Regions from separate parts of the Bartonella sp. HY761 genome, predicted to be linked through region 1. Evidence: predicted binding sites of a transcription regulator. Region 1 holds the regulator's gene; each other region holds the start of a gene.
The links. The regulator PhoB, encoded in region 1, activates phosphate uptake and scavenging genes when phosphate is short. The targets are predictions, from matches to a motif close to TGTCATNNANCTGTCAT.
Positions count from the first base shown of each region.

Region 2: N6A79_RS10905 (esterase-like activity of phytase family protein) is a predicted target of PhoB. The motif match lies at 2,644-2,660, and genes of this name have one in related genera.
Region 3: N6A79_RS14400 (inorganic diphosphatase) is a predicted target of PhoB. The motif match lies at 4,847-4,863, and genes of this name have one in related genera.

Region 1 is NZ_CP104887.1:2,940,153-2,946,053, reverse strand. It holds gene pstB (phosphate ABC transporter ATP-binding protein PstB) at 1-518, shown strand, start outside; gene phoU (phosphate signaling complex protein PhoU) at 538-1,257, shown strand; gene phoB (phosphate regulon transcriptional regulator PhoB) at 1,531-2,214, shown strand; gene N6A79_RS12760 (cell wall hydrolase) at 2,545-3,408, shown strand; gene N6A79_RS12755 (hypothetical protein) at 3,783-4,094, shown strand; gene N6A79_RS12750 (succinate dehydrogenase iron-sulfur subunit) at 4,354-5,133, opposite strand; gene sdhA (succinate dehydrogenase flavoprotein subunit) at 5,146-5,901, opposite strand, start outside.
Region 2 is NZ_CP104887.1:2,513,689-2,519,589, forward strand. It holds gene N6A79_RS10905 (esterase-like activity of phytase family protein) at 370-2,544, opposite strand; gene hemA (5-aminolevulinate synthase) at 3,018-4,307, shown strand; gene N6A79_RS10915 (DUF1465 family protein) at 4,563-5,132, opposite strand; gene N6A79_RS10920 (OpgC family protein) at 5,576-5,901, opposite strand, start outside.
Region 3 is NZ_CP104887.1:3,352,363-3,358,263, reverse strand. It holds gene N6A79_RS14430 (acetyl-CoA C-acetyltransferase) at 1-7, opposite strand, end outside; gene N6A79_RS14425 (YbaB/EbfC family nucleoid-associated protein) at 256-579, opposite strand; gene N6A79_RS14420 (DNA polymerase III subunit gamma/tau) at 627-2,750, opposite strand; RNA gene ffs (signal recognition particle sRNA small type) at 2,915-3,011, opposite strand; gene N6A79_RS14410 (HIT domain-containing protein) at 3,081-3,506, shown strand; gene nudC (NAD(+) diphosphatase) at 3,827-4,750, shown strand; gene N6A79_RS14400 (inorganic diphosphatase) at 4,954-5,523, shown strand; gene N6A79_RS14395 (MipA/OmpV family protein) at 5,617-5,901, opposite strand, start outside.

The DNA of each region.
Region 1 (5,901 bases):
TCGAGCTACGCGCAAGGGTTGGTATGGTGTTCCAAAAACCAAATCCTTTTCCAAAATCTATTTATGAAAATGTGGCCTATGGTCCGCGTATTCATGGTTTGGCTAAAAATGCAGCCGCGCTTGATGAAATCGTTGAAAAAAGTCTTATTAAAGCTGGTCTTTTTGAAGAGGTTAAAGATCGCTTGAAAGAGCCTGGAACGGGTCTTTCTGGTGGCCAACAGCAGCGTCTTTGCATTGCGCGTGCTATTGCTGTTAGCCCCGAAGTCATTTTGATGGATGAGCCATGCTCGGCGCTTGATCCGATTGCGACCGCCCGTATTGAAGAACTCATCGACGATTTACGCCAAAATTATACAATTGTTATTGTGACGCACTCGATGCAGCAAGCGGCGCGTGTTTCGCAATTTACTGCAATGTTCCATTTGGGTGATTTGGTCGAGGTTGGTGAAACTGAGATGATGTTTACATCGCCTAAGGAACAACGGACTCAAGATTATATTACGGGCCGTTTTGGCTGATTTATAAGGGATAAAGCTCATGCCTACGCATATTGTTCGCTCTTTCGATGAAGAATTGCAGTATTTAACCCAACGAATTGGCGAGATGGGTGGCTATGCGGAACGCATGGTGGAACGCTCGGTCGATGCTATTATTCGTGACGATTTAATGCTTGCTGATGAGGTTGTAGCAGAAGATCGTATTCTTGATGAAGCTGAACGCGAAATTGACGAACGTGCAGTGACAATCATTGCTAAGCGCCAACCAATGGCGATTGATTTGCGTGAAGTTGTTGGCGCTATTCGCATTGCTGCCGACTTGGAGCGCGTTGGTGACATGGCGAAGAATATTGGCAAGCGTGCTGCAGCGATTTCTGAAAATCGTCAACCAACTTCGTTTTATCGTGGCTTGGAAAATTTCGCGTCTCTTGCTGTAAACCAGTTGAAAGAGGTCCTTGATGCCTATTCCATGCGCTCGCTTGAGCGCATTGATATTGTGCGCAAGAAAGATGAGGAACTAGATGCTATCTATACATCGCTGTTCCGTGAATTGTTGACCTATATGATGGAAGATCCGCGCAATATTACGGCTTGTACGCATTTATTATTTTGCGCCAAAAATATTGAGCGCATTGGCGATCATGCGACCAATATTGCTGAGACGGTTCATTATATCATCAGTGGTAATTATCCGACCAATGAACGACACCGCGAAGATTTAACTCATACTTTGGTGACGGAAGAATTGGAACAAAAATAAGACTTTGGTTTCATATTGGGGGAGTGGACTTTCCCATATAAGGATTAAGGGTAACAATAGAATATATCAGCTCGTTAAAAATGTTGGAGTGAATATTTATTCTTAATAGGCCTAAAATATTAGATTTTTAGACGTGATATCCATGAGGGGGATCACGAACAATATTGTTATGGCATGTCACAGCATAAATACCTGTGAAAAATTATATTGAGCCATAGAATTATTGTATGTTTGATTAACCACTCATGGTTTTTTGTGAGGGACGTGGAAAATATGGCGCGAGTACCAGAAGTTGCGGTTGTTGAAGATGAAGATGCACTAACAATCTTATTGCGCTACAATCTTGAAGCTGAGGGCTATAAGGTGCGAGTCATTATGCGGGGGGATGACGCCGAGTTCGAGTTGGAGGAAAACCGACCTGACCTTGTTTTGCTGGATTGGATGTTACCTGGACTATCCGGCATAGAATTATGCCGCCGCTTGCGCCAGCGTGATTCAACCGCTCATTTACCGATTATTATGCTAACTGCGCGCGGCGAAGAAAATGAGCGTGTACGCGGATTGTCGGTGGGCGCTGATGATTATGTGACTAAGCCATTTTCAATACCAGAATTAATGGCACGCGTTAAAGCATTATTGCGGCGGGTTAATCCAAGTACTTTGGCGCATGTTTTGTCCAATAATGATTTAACTCTTGATCGGCAACAGCACCGCGTTTTTTTCAAAGATGTTGAAGTAAAACTAGGGCCGACAGAATTTCGCTTGCTTGAGTTTTTTATGATGGCACCTGGTCGCGTCTTTACGCGAACGCAATTATTAGATGCAGTGTGGGGCAATGATAATTTTGTTGATGACCGTACGGTCGATGTTCATATTCGCCGGTTGCGTAAAGCGATTAATATTGGTGAAAAAGATCTTATTCGCACAGTGCGTGGCACTGGCTATTCATTCGGATAAGTGCTTGGGCGCCAGATCTATGCTACGTTAAAATTGCATAATTTGTTTTAGAATTGGATTAAATATGTGGATGTTAACTCTTTCTTAAACATAAGAACATGTTTTAGCATTGGTTTTGTAGCGCAGTGCTGTCATTAACTTTTATTTAGGAACATAACGCCAAAATTGAGTATAAAGCGATTATATTGCGTTGATTTGGTGTTTTTTATGACAAAATTGCCATTTTGCCTTTTTTTCGCCATATATATTACGATTGTGTAATCCGGCACTATGCCTTGGATAAATTAAAGAGTGAGAAGTCTATTGCGGTTTTCAATTAAAGCGAAATGGATGGCACTGGTGGGAGTATTGCTTGCTCCGCTTGTTGTTACAGGTTGTTCCAATAGTGGGAAGAGCATTGCAAGCCTTGGTGGTGAAAAGACTTATTCTTACCCATTAAGTGAGCGCACTTGTTTAGAGCGCGCAATGTTTTTTGAGTCTAACCGTTCTAGCCGTGAAGGCATGATTGCTGTTGGTACTGTGGTTATGAACCGCGTAAATTCAAGTCATTATCCAAAGACCATTTGTGCCGTAGTTGGTCAGCCTAAGCAATTTGCGCCAGGCGTATTGACCCGTCCAATGAATTCTAAAGCTATGCCTGATGTTCAAGCTGCTGCTGATGCCGTATTGCGCGGTGAACGCCACCAAAAATTGAAGAATGCTATGTTCTTCCATACTGCTGGTCTTAAATTCCCTTATCGCAATATGCATTATACTTTGGTTGCCGGTGGCAATGCGTTTTATGAAAAACGTGGCCGCGATGGCAATTTGCAGCTTGCAGTTAATGATCAGCCTTATAATGTTGCTTTAGCCTTTGCTCAGGAAAAGAACGGCGCAGCGCCGAAATTTGATCGCGTTATCCGTCAAGAAGCTGAAACTCGTAGCGAAGCCATTGCAGTTGCCCAAAACATTGAAACAGCTAAGCCTGTTGCAATGCAGCAAGTTGCTATGCGTGAAGCTGCACCAATCGCTAGTCAATCACAAACTCATGCAGTGCGACAGGATGCGGTTGCAGCAATTATCGAGCATGTCCCCGTGCCAATGCCATCGCCGCGTGCCGAGCATGAAGAGACTGTTGCCCTTGGTTATGCAATTCCTGAAGCCCGTCATGCTGATGTCATCGGTGCCATGTTATTGCGACAGCAAAACCAATAATATTAAGATTTAATGGTTATCGTTTTTTAAAGGGCGCTTTAAGCGCCCTTTAATTTATTAAAAACATTTTCATAATGGATAAAATGAATAAACTATTGCCCGCCTATTAATTTTACATCTCATTTGATAGTTGTAATATTAATTTAACAACTCAACGACTTTTGCTAAGGTTTAAGCGAAATTATAATGCATGAATTCGCTTTTTGATAAATTGCAAAGTGATAGCTGTGCCAATATGTGGTGCGCTCAATATCCCATAGTAGAACTGTATATGCGTGCTGAAAATGCGTTTATTGCAATATATAGTTAGAAAAATAATGATAATTATGAGCGAATCTAACGGCGATTTAGAAATATAGGACGAGGATGTAAGCATGCAAAATAAGATGGTTCGCAGACTTGTTTTAAAAGGTAGTGCCGCTTTAACGCTATTATCTTTGACACCTAGTTTCGGTATTTCAACTACTAACAAGGCTGGCTCTTTTGGCTGTTCTGCGCCAGAAAAATTAAATGAAGAAGATTTATCAAACTCGAAATCTTTGAAAGATAAAGAGCCTAAGCGAGCCATGGTCTATTGGCTTTATACAAAAGATGGTAGTAGCGTGGCGCAAGCTGATATTCACCAAGAAATTTATCGCAAACGTTTAATAGGATCAACGGCTGTCAGCCATAAAATCGCAGTTTAAGCTCGTATATAATAACGTTTGTTTTTAACCATTCTTAAACTTGTTGACTCATGGATTTAATGCAGTGGATTGCTAATTGTCTTCGGCTAAATATATAACCTAACAAAAGCCTTTGATCAAAAACGCCCTATTTTCATATGGTGTTTTGAATGCAATCTATACGTTATTGTGCGTAAATTCCAAATGGTAGAAACTTTGTAGCAAAAAAATGCCCTGAATTTTCATTCAGGGCATTTTAATAAATAAAGATAATGTTTAATTAGACCTGACGCTCGACCATTAATTTCTTAATTTCGGCAATTGCCTTGGCAGGATTAAGGCCTTTAGGGCAGGTTTGCGTACAGTTCATAATGGTATGGCAGCGATAAAGCCGGAAGGGATCTTCAAGCTTATCAAGGCGGTCACCAGTTGCTTCATCGCGTGAATCTGCAATCCAACGATAGGCCTGCAATAGAACTGAGGGCCCCAGATAACGGTCACCATTCCACCAATAGCTTGGGCAAGATGTTTGGCAGCAAGCACATAAAATGCACTCATAAAGCCCATCAAGTTTCAATCGGTCATCATGGCTTTGTAGCCATTCTTTTTCAGGGGTTGGCGATACGGTTTGTAACCAAGGCTCGATCAAACGATGCTGGGCATAGAAACGATTAAGATCTGGTACCAGATCCTTGACCACTGGCATTGAAGGCAATGGATAGACCTTAATTGGGTGCTTAACTTCATCCATGCCGGTAATACAAGCAAGGGTGTTAGAGCCATCAATATTCATGGCGCATGAACCGCAAATACCTTCACGGCAAGAACGGCGTAGCGTTAAAGTCGGGTCAACATGATTTTTGATGTATAAAAGACCATCCAAAATCATTGGCCCGCATGAATCGCGATCCACATAAAAAGTGTCAAGGCGTGGATTTTCGCCATCATCTGGCGACCAACGATAAATGCGAAATTCCGTTAAGTTCTGGTTTTGCTCTGGCTTTGGCCAGACCTTGCCTTTCTTAACCGTAGAATTTTTGGGAAGGGTCATTTGAACCATAATTTTGCTCCCCTAGTAAACGCGCTTCTTAGGCGCGATTTTCTTTGGATCAATACCACCATCTTCATAGCGGGTAAGTGGATCCACATGCACAGCACGATAGGAAAGACTAACTTCGCCTTCCGGTGAAAGATGAGATAGTGTATGCTTACGCCAGTTGACATCATCGCGATCTGGGAAGTCTTCACGGGCATGAGCGCCCCGGCTTTCCTTACGTGCAACAGCCGAGTAAACGGTACAAATTGCATTGGCCATCAGATTATCAAGTTCCAATGTTTCCATCAAATCTGAATTCCAGATCATCGAGCGGTCTGTCACTTTCACATCTGGTAATTCTTTCCAGATAGCAGAAATACGTTCGCAACCACTTACTAGCGAATCTTCTTGACGGAAAACAGCCGCATCTTCCTGCATGGCGCGTTGCATCTTGTCACGTAGCTCGGCTGTCGGGATTGAGCCATTGGCAAAACGAATGCGGTCAAAGCGTTCCATGATTTTGTCACAAGCTTCAATATTAAGCTCAGGAATTGGACCATCGCGGTCAATTACTTTTGAAGCCCGCAAAGCGGCAGCACGACCAAAAACCACCAAATCGATAAGCGAGTTAGAGCCAAGACGATTGGCACCATGAACTGAAGCGCAACCTGCTTCACCCACTGCCATTAGGCCTGGTTGAACGCGATCATTATCTTCTTCAGTTGGATTTAACACTTCGCCCCAATAATTGGTTGGAATACCGCCCATATTATAGTGAACGGTTGGCAATAC
Region 2 (5,901 bases), 430 kb from region 1:
AACGTAAAAAATATGAAAGCTTAAGACTATGCTTGCCTATTTTAAGGAGCCATAGTTGTTCACAAGATTAAAGATTTTTTTGATACGCCCTTACTGATAAAATTGTAAGCTGTAATTTGCAATGAAATGCTTAGTTTGTATAAAAAATCATCTCAAAAATATACATTTTTAAGAAGAACTTATTTTGATAATCAATGACTGATTTTGTTGGGTTTGATTTCATCAAAAGCATTTTTAAAATGACTATGTTTTTTCATGAATTTTATAGGTTTTGAAATTAAAACAAAATTATAGAACAATAATTATTCATAATAGGGCTGCCATTAGAAATTTCCAAGGCAGCCTCTATATTTCAATGCCTAATATTCTTTAATTTGGCTTAAAGCTAAAGAACAATGTTTCACCTGAGGCGTCTTTTAATCCATCATTATCCGTTATAGCAAAAGCATTACCATCAACATCAAAAGCGACCCCCTCAATCTTATCAAGAATATAGCCGTGATTTAACTGGGCTAGGTCATTTAAGAAATCATAGCTTAATTTTTTACTTAAAACTGGCGGCGTTTCACCAAGCGGAACTGTTTTTAATGATGCAATATCAGTTTTATAAAGTCTTTTGATCTTAGCATTTTCACCTATTTGATTATCACGCTCCAATATATAAAGCTGCCCTGATTGAATGGCGAGTTCTGAAACTCCAACCCAACCTTTTTCCACCTTTTCAAGTGGATAATGAGCGACCTGCCATGTTTTTTGCGATGGCGAATAGGCTAAAATCTTACTCATATTTTCGGGGTCATCTTTCCATGGCCGCTGGATAGCAAGCCAAATCCTCCGCCTTTCCCCCTCGCCCTCTACAGCGATACCTTCAAAACCATAACGGGTTGCATGCTCGACTAATTCCTTTGGTAGAGTTACTTTTTCTAAAATTTCACCCTTTGCGTTAACATGTAATAACGCATTATCAATTTCTTTTTCAGGATTACCTTCAGAAGCAAGATAAAAGCCCCCTTCACCATCCAGCGCAATCGCTTCCAAATCAAGTTTTGCAGCAGGTTTGTTATTTTCGTTAACAATAACCGCGTCAATGATTGTTGCAGGCTTAGTGGTTGCGTCTATGGTATAAATTGTCGGAGCGGCATTATAAAAAGAGTCGCTTACCGCATATAAAAGGCCGGGCTTTTCGCTTGAAGCCGCAAGCCCTGACAAAGCACCCCAACCAATAATATCTTTACCTTTGTCTTTGGAAACAAGCGTTGGATAATTCGCTTTTGCTTGTTGAAGTTCATAAATCATCACATGAGAGCGCGGTCCACCATCTTCACCAAGATCAGCCTCATTTGCAGTTACCAATAATTTACGAGACGGTATTGCAACTGCCGATTCTGGTGCAATGCCCGATGGCAAAACTTGTACAAACTCAGGTTCGGCACCTGTATCTTTATAGACACCAACTGCATTGCCGCGCTCTGCTAAAACAAATATATAATTAACATCGCCAAAGCGGGCAACTTCAAGGCCTTCTGGTTCCACCCCTTTTTTATCAGCGCGACTTTCTGGAAAATGCCCTGCACGGGCTAAAATATGCTCATAGGACGAACCACTTTCAAACAAAAGCTTGCCACTTTTATCAAAAACAGTAAAACCGCGTGAACCGCCCTTATAGTCGCCCTCATTGGCGATAATGATACGATCATCGTCCAGCCATTTTACCGCATCTGGTTCACGTAAAATTCCTGTCGCATTTTGAGAATAATCAAGACGACCATCTTTTTTCATATCTACATTCTCAAGATCTGCACTACCAGCCGAAAAATGCGAAAGAATTTTTCCACTTACGCCATCAACAATCACAATATGATTATTTTCCTGCAAGGTTACTGCCACTTCATTTTTGCTATTAAAGCTAACAAATTCAGGCTCCGGATCCTCTGGAGCAATGGTGGCAAGGCCGGTTAAGTCAATTCTTTTTAAACTAGAACAATCAACCACGCCATTTTTAATGCTACCAAGAATTAGAAAACCCGCGGGCATCTGCGGCAAAGCTCCATCATTTAAATCTTCGTCACGTTCATTTTCAATAGCAATAGCGAGTAGAGTTTTATCATGATTAACCGCGATTGAATCTGGTTGCCCACCAAGATCACATTTCGCCTCTATCGACTTTTTTTCGAAATCAATTGTCAATAATTCGCCTGACGGATCTTTAAAAGATTTTGAAGTATTGATTGCCGCAAGCACATTTTTACCGGCAAAAACAACAGATGTCGGCTCACCATCGGTTTTAACCAATCCTAAGGGCTGCGGCTTTTGGGGATCGGCTATATCGATAAATCCAATCGCACCTGATGGGCTATCCGAATAGACCAATACATTACCGTCTTCACTTGCCGATATAATCTCAGCTGAAGTCTTGGTGGCTTTATCAGCCTGATTGTGATGAACCGGAAAACTTGCAATCCGATTAAACACTTCTTCACTTTGGGCATAGCTTGTAGCCAAAAGCAAGGCAATGGCAGTAAATGATAAACGAAAACAAAACATGACTAACCCTTGATAACGTGGCTTTAGGAAATAAAACAATTGAAAAATCATTATTATTTCTATCAACAATTTTACTTATTTTATGCATCAACCATTGATGTTACATGCGCATGACAATGTCGCGAAGTTTTATTCCATAGAACTCGTTGTCGATAAAAGCACTTATTGTAAGCGCCAACTGCAATTGCTTATCTAACAACCCAACAGGATAGATTTTGCCAAAATATCGCTAAAATTTAATCATTTTAACGTCACGCTTTGTGTTTACCCTTGACTTTATTAGAATAACTCCAATAAAATCGGGTATAAGGACATATGCGACAAAAAAACACCTGTTTTATTGCTGCTATTGATGCCAAAGCACTAACACAATAAGCAATGTATGTTTGCTTTTATTAATCTATAATGACAACGCTATCATTGACGACCAAATTGTAGAAGATTTTCTCGCCGATTGCCGGGAGCTTTAAAAGATGGACTATAATAAGTTTTTCCAAGACTCAATTGACCAATTACATCAGGAAAAACGCTATCGTGTGTTTGCCGATATTGAAAGAATTGTTGGCGCATTTCCACGTGCACTCTGGCGCAATGGCGGCCAAAAGCGCGAAATTACAATTTGGTGTTCTAATGATTATCTAGGTATGGGGCAACACCCTAAAGTCATTGAAGCTATGTGTGCAACCGCCAGTAATACTGGCGCCGGCGCAGGTGGCACACGCAATATTTCTGGCAATAACCACCCTTTGGTAGAACTTGAAAACGAGCTTGCCGACCTTCACAATAAAGAAGCGGGTCTTGTCTTTACCTCAGGCTTTGTATCCAATGAAGCCGCTATTTCTACTATAGGGCGCCTTCTTCCCGATTGCCTTATCCTTTCTGACGAGCTTAACCATGCCTCGATGATTGAAGGGGTGCGTCGCTCAGGTGCAGAGAAAAAGATTTTTCGCCATAATGATTTAGAACATTTGGAAAGCTTGTTAAAAGCTGCAGGCAATGAACGTGCGAAACTTATTGCCTTTGAGTCGGTTTACTCCATGGATGGCGACATTGCACCAATTGAAGCAATTGCTGATCTTGCAGACAAATATAATGCGATGACCTATATTGATGAAGTTCATGCTGTTGGCATGTATGGCAAGCGCGGCGGCGGTATTACTGACCGAGACAATCTTTGCAACCGCATAGATATTATTGAAGGCACCTTAGCAAAAGCCTTTGGTGCGCTAGGTGGTTACATTACTGGTAATAAAGCAATTATTGATGCCGTTCGCTCTTATGCTCCAGGCTTTATTTTCACGACAGCTCTACCACCAGCAATTGCGGCAGCAGCAACGGCGGCTATTCGTCATTTAAAAACATCACAAGTTGAGCGTGACATGCAACAACGCCAAGCGCAGCAAGCTAAGGATGTTTTGGGCGAAGCTGGCTTTCCTGTTATGCCATCAGAAACCCACATAGTGCCAATTTTGGTTGGCAATCCTGATCTTTGCAAAAAGGCAACTGACCGCTTGTTAGAAAAGCACAATATTTATATTCAGCCAATCAATTACCCAACAGTACCTCGCGGCACTGAGCGTTTACGCATTACGCCAACACCTTATCATAGCGATGCATTGATTGAGGACCTAAAGGAAGCTTTAATTGAGACTTGGACTGCGCTGGGCATTCCATTTAAGGCGGTAGATGCACCACAAAATAGTGACGAGCAAACAAAAAATGCCCGTATTATTCCGCTCGCTTTATCACAAGCTGGCGGTTAAAATATTTTAAATTTCTTTTATCCATAAATGCCTAGATATAAAATCTAGGCATTTTAATAGATTGGAAAAAGCATATTTTGAATACCACAAGCCTTAAAGTTAGCATTCCAAACACTGAGCTGTTGGTTTTACAACACCAAGCAATGCAGCATTCATTCAAAAATTGCTTGTCTATAAATCAATAAAAATCTTAGATAATTTGGATCAACTCATCCAAATTATTTAAGACAACAATTATCTAAGGATAATTTTTATTTAGTTTTTAACACCAAAAGCCTGCTCAAGACGGATCAACTGCGATTTTATCACATCAGCGCTTTCATTTTTCTGCTCAAAAATATCATCTTCATTGTTGAGATGACGCACACGTTCAAGCAATTGTATGGACTCAGTTACTAAATCACGAAATTTTTCTGGTAATTCGTTCCATGCTTCATGATCAAAATTCGGATATTCTAAATTTAGTTTGATTTTTTTCTTTTCTTTGGCAACGTAATCTGGCTTCATATCGCGATCACGCAAAGCACGCTCTAGCAATAGCCATGAAGCAACCTGCATCAAACGTGAACCTAAATGGATAGCTTCCGTTGAATATAGAGCTGCAGCATCATCTGGCAAACAACACATAGCCGCGCGACCATCTTCATTAATATAATGACCAACTTCTTCAATTAATTGCATGCCACGCTGATAAAGTGCTTTGAATGTTGTATTAAAAGCCTCATGCTCCATTAATACAACCATGTTGCCTGATCTATCTGCGCGGTTTGACGGATGCGATCCCACCTGTTGACTATCCTTAGGCCATGCGGCTACCATATTCATATTAAAGACCTTTATTGAAGCAAAAAAGTCAAGCATATTTAAGGCAAATTGCTTTTAAAACAATTGCATCAACTATTCTTGGTTGAAAACAGGTTATATCGCTATTGGCATTTAAAAAAACACCACATGCAGAACTATCAATCAACTGAGTAATACAAAAGTATTTGCATTATTGATGATATTCAAAACAACCCAATTATTGCATATTCAACGCAAGCTGCCCGAAATTGGTTCCTTCATTTTTGAATTTTATTTATAAAATAACACGTAAATCAAATAGTAATTATAATTTAACCACCAACAAAGCCCCAAACTCTGGATGGCAAAACAATCTTTCTAGCGATTCCATGCATCAATTATCGCCTTTTATAATAGCATTTCACCTTGAAAGGCATATTAGAAAACAATTGCACACAATTAAGCAAAATGAAGGTTAATAAAGATTAACTGGCTTTAAGGACATTGGCGATAGGTTGTGGTAGTGAAATTTCGCCATCGGTTGTTGTTGCACCAACTGGTACAACTTCCACCTGCTTTTGTTTTGCTGCAAGCTTAATCATTGCAAGCCATTCAAAATAATAAGCAATAGTAAATTGCACAACAATACCTGTTGCAATGAGCAAACTATCAAAAACCAAACCGCCTGGATTAACTTGCTTCAACACCTGTGCTGCCATAGCCAAAATAGTACCAGTAACAAATACGGCAAGACTATATTTACCCAAAATGGCTAATGGATTAGTTGGCAAACAGCGGAAAAAGTTAGAAA
Region 3 (5,901 bases), 410 kb from region 1:
GAGACATAAACACTCTTTTCTAAAAAAAACGATAATGATTACCATAGAGCTATAATGCCGGTGATTTATCCCTTCACTGAAGCCTAAAGTACAAATTGAAAACGCTTTTTTCCTACTCCATCAACTGTGCCATCATCGGCCCATTCAATCAATGGCATTTTTTATGCGCTGCACAAACAACTGCCTTTATTATAAAAAAAGCCCACCAATTGCTTAGCAATAGATGGGCTTTGTAAAAATTATTTGATTGAAAAATCAAAATGGCAATTTAAAACCAGGAGGAATTGGCAAACCTGCTGTCATTTCTTGTGTTTTTTGCGCCATTGCAGCTTCGATCTTGCCTTTGGCTTCATTGTGGGCAGCCATGATAAGATCTTCCAAAATTTCGGTATCTTCAGGCTTATTAAGTGAAGGATCGATTTTAATGCCCTTAATCAGCCCTTGACCAGATAATGTGACACTGACCATGCCACCGCCAGATGTGGCGGTTACTTCCATATTGGCCATTTCGTCTTGCATTTCTTGCATTTTGGCCTGCATTTCTTTGGCCTTTTTCATCATGCCCATCATATCGCGCATCAATAACTCCTTAAAATAATCAACGAACCATAGCTTAATGCTAAAGCTTATTCTTCTTCCATATCGGCATGCTCATCGCTTAAATCAATATCGTCATCGCTTTCATCTTCCGGCTCGATATTATTTAAACGCACATCAACAATTTTAGCACCAGGAAAATGTGATAAAATCCGACCAACATCGGGATCAGCCTCGGCATCTGATAAAAGCTCATCGCGATGAGCTTGTTCGGCTTCAGCAATTGTCATGCCGCCGCCGTCGCGCAAGGCGGTTACCGCCCAACGCTCTCCCGTCCATTCCAATAAAGTCTTGGTAATAATGGTTGAGAGATTACGTGGTGCGTCATCGGTTGGTACATATTCCAACACGCCTTGCTTGACGGTTATTGGGCGAACATATTCTTTTAAATAAAATTTAAAATGCAGATCGCGATTTTCATCAGCAAGCGTGATTAAATCATTAAAGCGTTTAATTTCAGGCTTTTTTTTTTCGCTTTTTACTTGCCCATCAATAAAGGCTTCATCTTCGCCCTGCGCTTCACTTTCATTTTGTTGATTTTCAGCTTGCTTTAAAACGTCAACCTCAACCGCTTGACTTTCAGCTTGTTGCTTGTCGCTTAAAGGCGCGGTTTCTTCAACTGATAAAGAGCTGTCTAATTCATCAACGGTGGAAAGCGGTGCAACGCCTTCATCTTTCACTGCGTCAGCAACTTGCTTCTTTTCCTCAACCTTGTCTTCTACTTGTGGGACTAAAGCCGATTGCTTATCCACCGGTGCTTGCTCATGATTTTTATTATCTAAGCCATTATTATCTAATTGAGTGGTTGCCTCTATGACTACATTTGCAGCATTATCAACAGTTGGTAAAGGTTGCGGAGCAAGATTTTGCTCATTTTTGTTTTGCCCATTTGGACTTATTACATTTGCGCTTTGTGGTGCAGCTAGTTGTTGGGGCGCTGCCTTTTGCATGGCGACAGCCATTTGGCTCAATGCAATATCAGGGGTTTTACCGTCAGTAATAGCTTTTAAAGCTTCATCAATTGTTGGCAAATCGGCAGCATGAGCCAGCCGAATAAGCAGCATTTCTGCCGCTTGCAATGGGCGCGGCGCATTATCAGCTTCGCTAATGCCTTTTAGCAACATTTGCCAATTACGTGACAAAGTGCGGATAGAAAGCTTGCTTGCAAAATCTGCACCGCGGCGGCGCTCTTCTTCGGAAAGCGATACATCCTCAATCAATTGCGGGGTAAAGCGCAAGCGGGTTACCAAGTGATTGAAGTCCGCAAGCTCGGTTAAAATCACTATCGGATCAGCACCGGCATCATATTGGCCTTTAAATTCTTGCAAAGCACTGGCAATATTACCGCTCATAATAAGCTCGAATAAATCGATAATACGAGCGCGATCAGCAAGGCCAAGCATTGAGCGAACCGCTTCAATATGAACACTGCCAGCACCGTGAGCAATAGCTTGATCCAGAATAGACAAGGCATCGCGCACCGATCCCTCACCAGCGCGCGCAATCATCGCCAAAGCTTCACTATCAACAGTGATATTCTCGGCACTCGAAATTTTTTGCAAATGCTGCGTCAAGGTAGCAGAATCAATGCGGCGCAAATCAAAGCGCTGACACCGACTTAATACTGTAATTGGAACTTTACGAATTTCGGTGGTTGCAAAAATAAACTTCACATGGGGTGGCGGTTCTTCCAATGTTTTAAGCAGACCATTAAAGGCCTGCGTTGAAAGCATATGCACCTCATCAATGATATAGACTTTATAGCGTGCTGAAACAGGGCGATAACGCACTTGCTCAATAATTTCACGAATATCATCAATACCGGTATGGGAGGCAGCATCCATTTCTACCACATCGACATGGCGCCCTTCCATAATTGCTTGGCAATGTTCACCCATCACTGATAGGTCAATGGTTGGGCGGTCGATAGTATCGGTCTTATAATTAAGAGCGCGCGCCAAAATACGAGCTGTAGTAGTTTTACCCACACCGCGTACACCAGTCAGCATCCATGCTTGCGCAATGCGCCCCGCCTCAAAGGCATTGGTTAGGGTGCGCACCATCGGCTCTTGACCGATAAGATCAGAAAAATCTTGCGGACGATATTTGCGGGCAAGAACGCGATAAGCTTGTTCTGCCGTATTATTGTCCATGCTATCAATCCAAATATCTGAAAAAAGGTTGGCTAAAATATTTCTAGATTTATGGCATTTTGCCAACAGCTTTGCAATTTATTTATTTGCAAAAAAAATGCGCTTTACACAGCTGAAATATCGATATCCTAAAGAATATTTGATTTGCTGCAAACCTTACAAAGGTGGGAAACTGGCACGGTGACCCGACCCAGATTCGTTAGGGCTGCTTCCTTCCGGACCTGACCCGATTGGCGAGTGGTTCGTCCACCACCAGCTTCCCACTTGTCATATCGTCAATTTGGGCGCAAAAAGCAAGTATTGATTTTTAAAAAATGGTAAGAAAATACAATGAATAGCCAATTTTCCCTTGATAAACGCTTAGAAAACGACACAAAACTAATATGTTCCTTAAAAATTTGTGATTTACGCCTGCTTGATGATAGCCGTTGGCCTTGGTTAGTTCTTATTCCAAGAATCGCTAATGTGGTTGAATTACACATGCTAGATCAAACCAGCCAAAGCGCGATATTTGCTGAGATGATGAGTGTATCGCAAGCCTTGCATAATATTTTCCCCGATGCAAAAATCAACACCGGTGCGCTTGGCAATATTGTGCGCCAATTGCATATTCATATTATTGCCCGCCATGAAAATGATGTAAATTGGCCAGGACCAGTTTGGGGCGTTGCAGGAAAAATAGCTTATGATGATGAGGCTGCCTTTACTGTAATGGATAAAATCAAACATGCTTTAGGCAAAGATGTGCTTAATTAAAAAAGAAAATAAAGTTGCAGCATAGCTTTGAGAAGCAAAGATTATATGATTTTAAATATAATTTACAAGATGTTAATCTATAGCCGAAAAAACGACTAACCTATTTAATAGCATTTAAATATCGATCATTTTAAAATTTTTGTCTTTGCTGATGAAATTTTTAAATGCTGCCATATGTAGAATAGAACGAGCGAACACAAGATGCTTTGCTCTGTAAAATCTGTTCATCTTTGCTTCGGACCAAGTAGGCTTTTTCAAGTTGGCCTGTAAACGTCAAGGCATTCTTTTATTTGTGATATTGCAGTTTTCGGGGGAATGATATGCCAGCACCAATTTCTTTTTCAAATATTGCTTTTACTGGCAATCCAATTATCCGCGATAGCGAAAAGCGCAGCGACGATTGTGTGGAGCTTGCACTAAAATCTGACGAAAGCTTAGTAATATTGTTTATAAATGGTCTTGCTGTACAAAAGGAAGATACGCCATTACTTACTCTTGGCGAAGTCCAGCAATTTGATCCCAATTGGAAAAGTGCCGTTTATCTCGGGCAATATCGTGGCCGTTCGATTCTCGCGGCCCATAGTGATATCAAGATTGATGATTTAACCGAACCGTTTACTGCCAGTAATTTACGCAACCTTTATACTGATACAAAAATTGCACCACCATTGGTGGGTGCTTTGGCGCAAGCTTCATCGCTTTTAAATTGGCATGATAATAATGGCTTTTGTGCGCGTTGCGGCAATGAAACCTTGATGCGTGGTGGCGGCAATCGTCGCAGTTGTAGCCGTTGCGGAGCGGAGCATTTCCCACGGGTTGATCCTATTGCCATCATGTTGGTAACACGACGCGATAAATGCCTTTTGGCCCATAATCATAATTTTACTGAAAAGCGCTTTTCCTGTCTTGCAGGCTTTATCGAACAGGGTGAAACATTTGAAGCAGCGGTACGCCGCGAAGTATTTGAAGAAGTGCAGATTAAAATTGGTGAAGTCACCTATATTGCAAGCCAACCATGGCCTTTTCCCCAAGCCTTAATGCTTGGTAGTTTTGCTGATGCCCTTGATAATAATATTATAATTGATGATAGTGAAATTGAGCAGGCCCAGTGGTTTGACCGTAGTGAAGTGAAGACCATGCTGCTTGAAGAGCATCCGCAGAACTTTAGTCTTCCTCCTACAGGCTCTATTGCTAATTATCTCATACGTCGTTGGTTAAATAAATTTTCAAGAGGAAGAAGCTAAACAGGCTGAAAATCTGACTATTGTGATGATAATCACGCTGCAATAATTGTCACAACAGCTCCATATAAACAAGCTTGCCCCATCGCCACATAGTTTTGTCATGAAACTGCAATGTCGTAACGATAACACTTGACTGTATTTGGAATGTCGAGGTTATTATGTTAAAAATTTTTCGTATTTGCGCAATTGGGGCGCTGCTGTCTATGTCTGCTTTATCTGCTTTTGCACAAGTACATCTTGACCGCTTACCGCAAAGTAACAAGGTTCCAGACGAATTTGTCGCCGTCATTGAAATACCGCAAGGCAGTAATGTAAAATATGAAATTGATAAAGAAAGCGGGCTTATTTTTGTTGACCGCTTCCAATCTATGCCTGTGGTTTATCCTGCCAATTATGGTTCGGTGCCAAGCAGTCTTGCAGGTGATGGCGATCCTCTTGACGTCATTGTTTATACTCGCAGCCCAATTATGCCAGGTGCAGCGATTAAAGTACGCCCCATAGGCATATTAAAAATGATTGATGGCGGCGAAGCCGATGATAAAATTGTTGCCGTACCAACATCAAAAATTGATCCAACCTATGACAATATAAAAGAACTTAAAGACTTGCCAAAAATAGAAGTTTTGCGGCTTGAGCAATTTTTCGCCATTTACAAAAATTTACCCGAAGGGCGCAAAAAAGTCGAGTTAAATGGCTTTGAGGATGCGGTGGCTGCTCGTATAGCGATTAAAACAGCCATTGATGCCTATAGAGAAAAAAATACCGCCCATTAAGTCTAATAATCGCGGTAATCATATCTCAAAAATAAATAAAGCGCTTGTGTTCAACAAACACAAGCGCTTTATTTATGCCTTAATGTTTAACTCTTAATCAAGAGTGAAGTCAAAACGGTAGCTGCCTGATACACCAACGGTGAATTGATTTTTAGAGCCGCGTTGCTTAACTAGGCTAGAATCAGCAGAAGGGCCAGTTAAGCGATCATATTCAGCAAAAAGACTGGTGGTAATCTTATCAGTGGTTTTCCAAGTCACAGCACCGCCAGCACCAACAGAACCAATGCCGCCCTTTGGATTATAGGGCTTGAGGCCGGTTAATGGTGCACGAATTTCATCGACACCATAGAAGGCTTTATAATAATCCTTTGAAGCAAC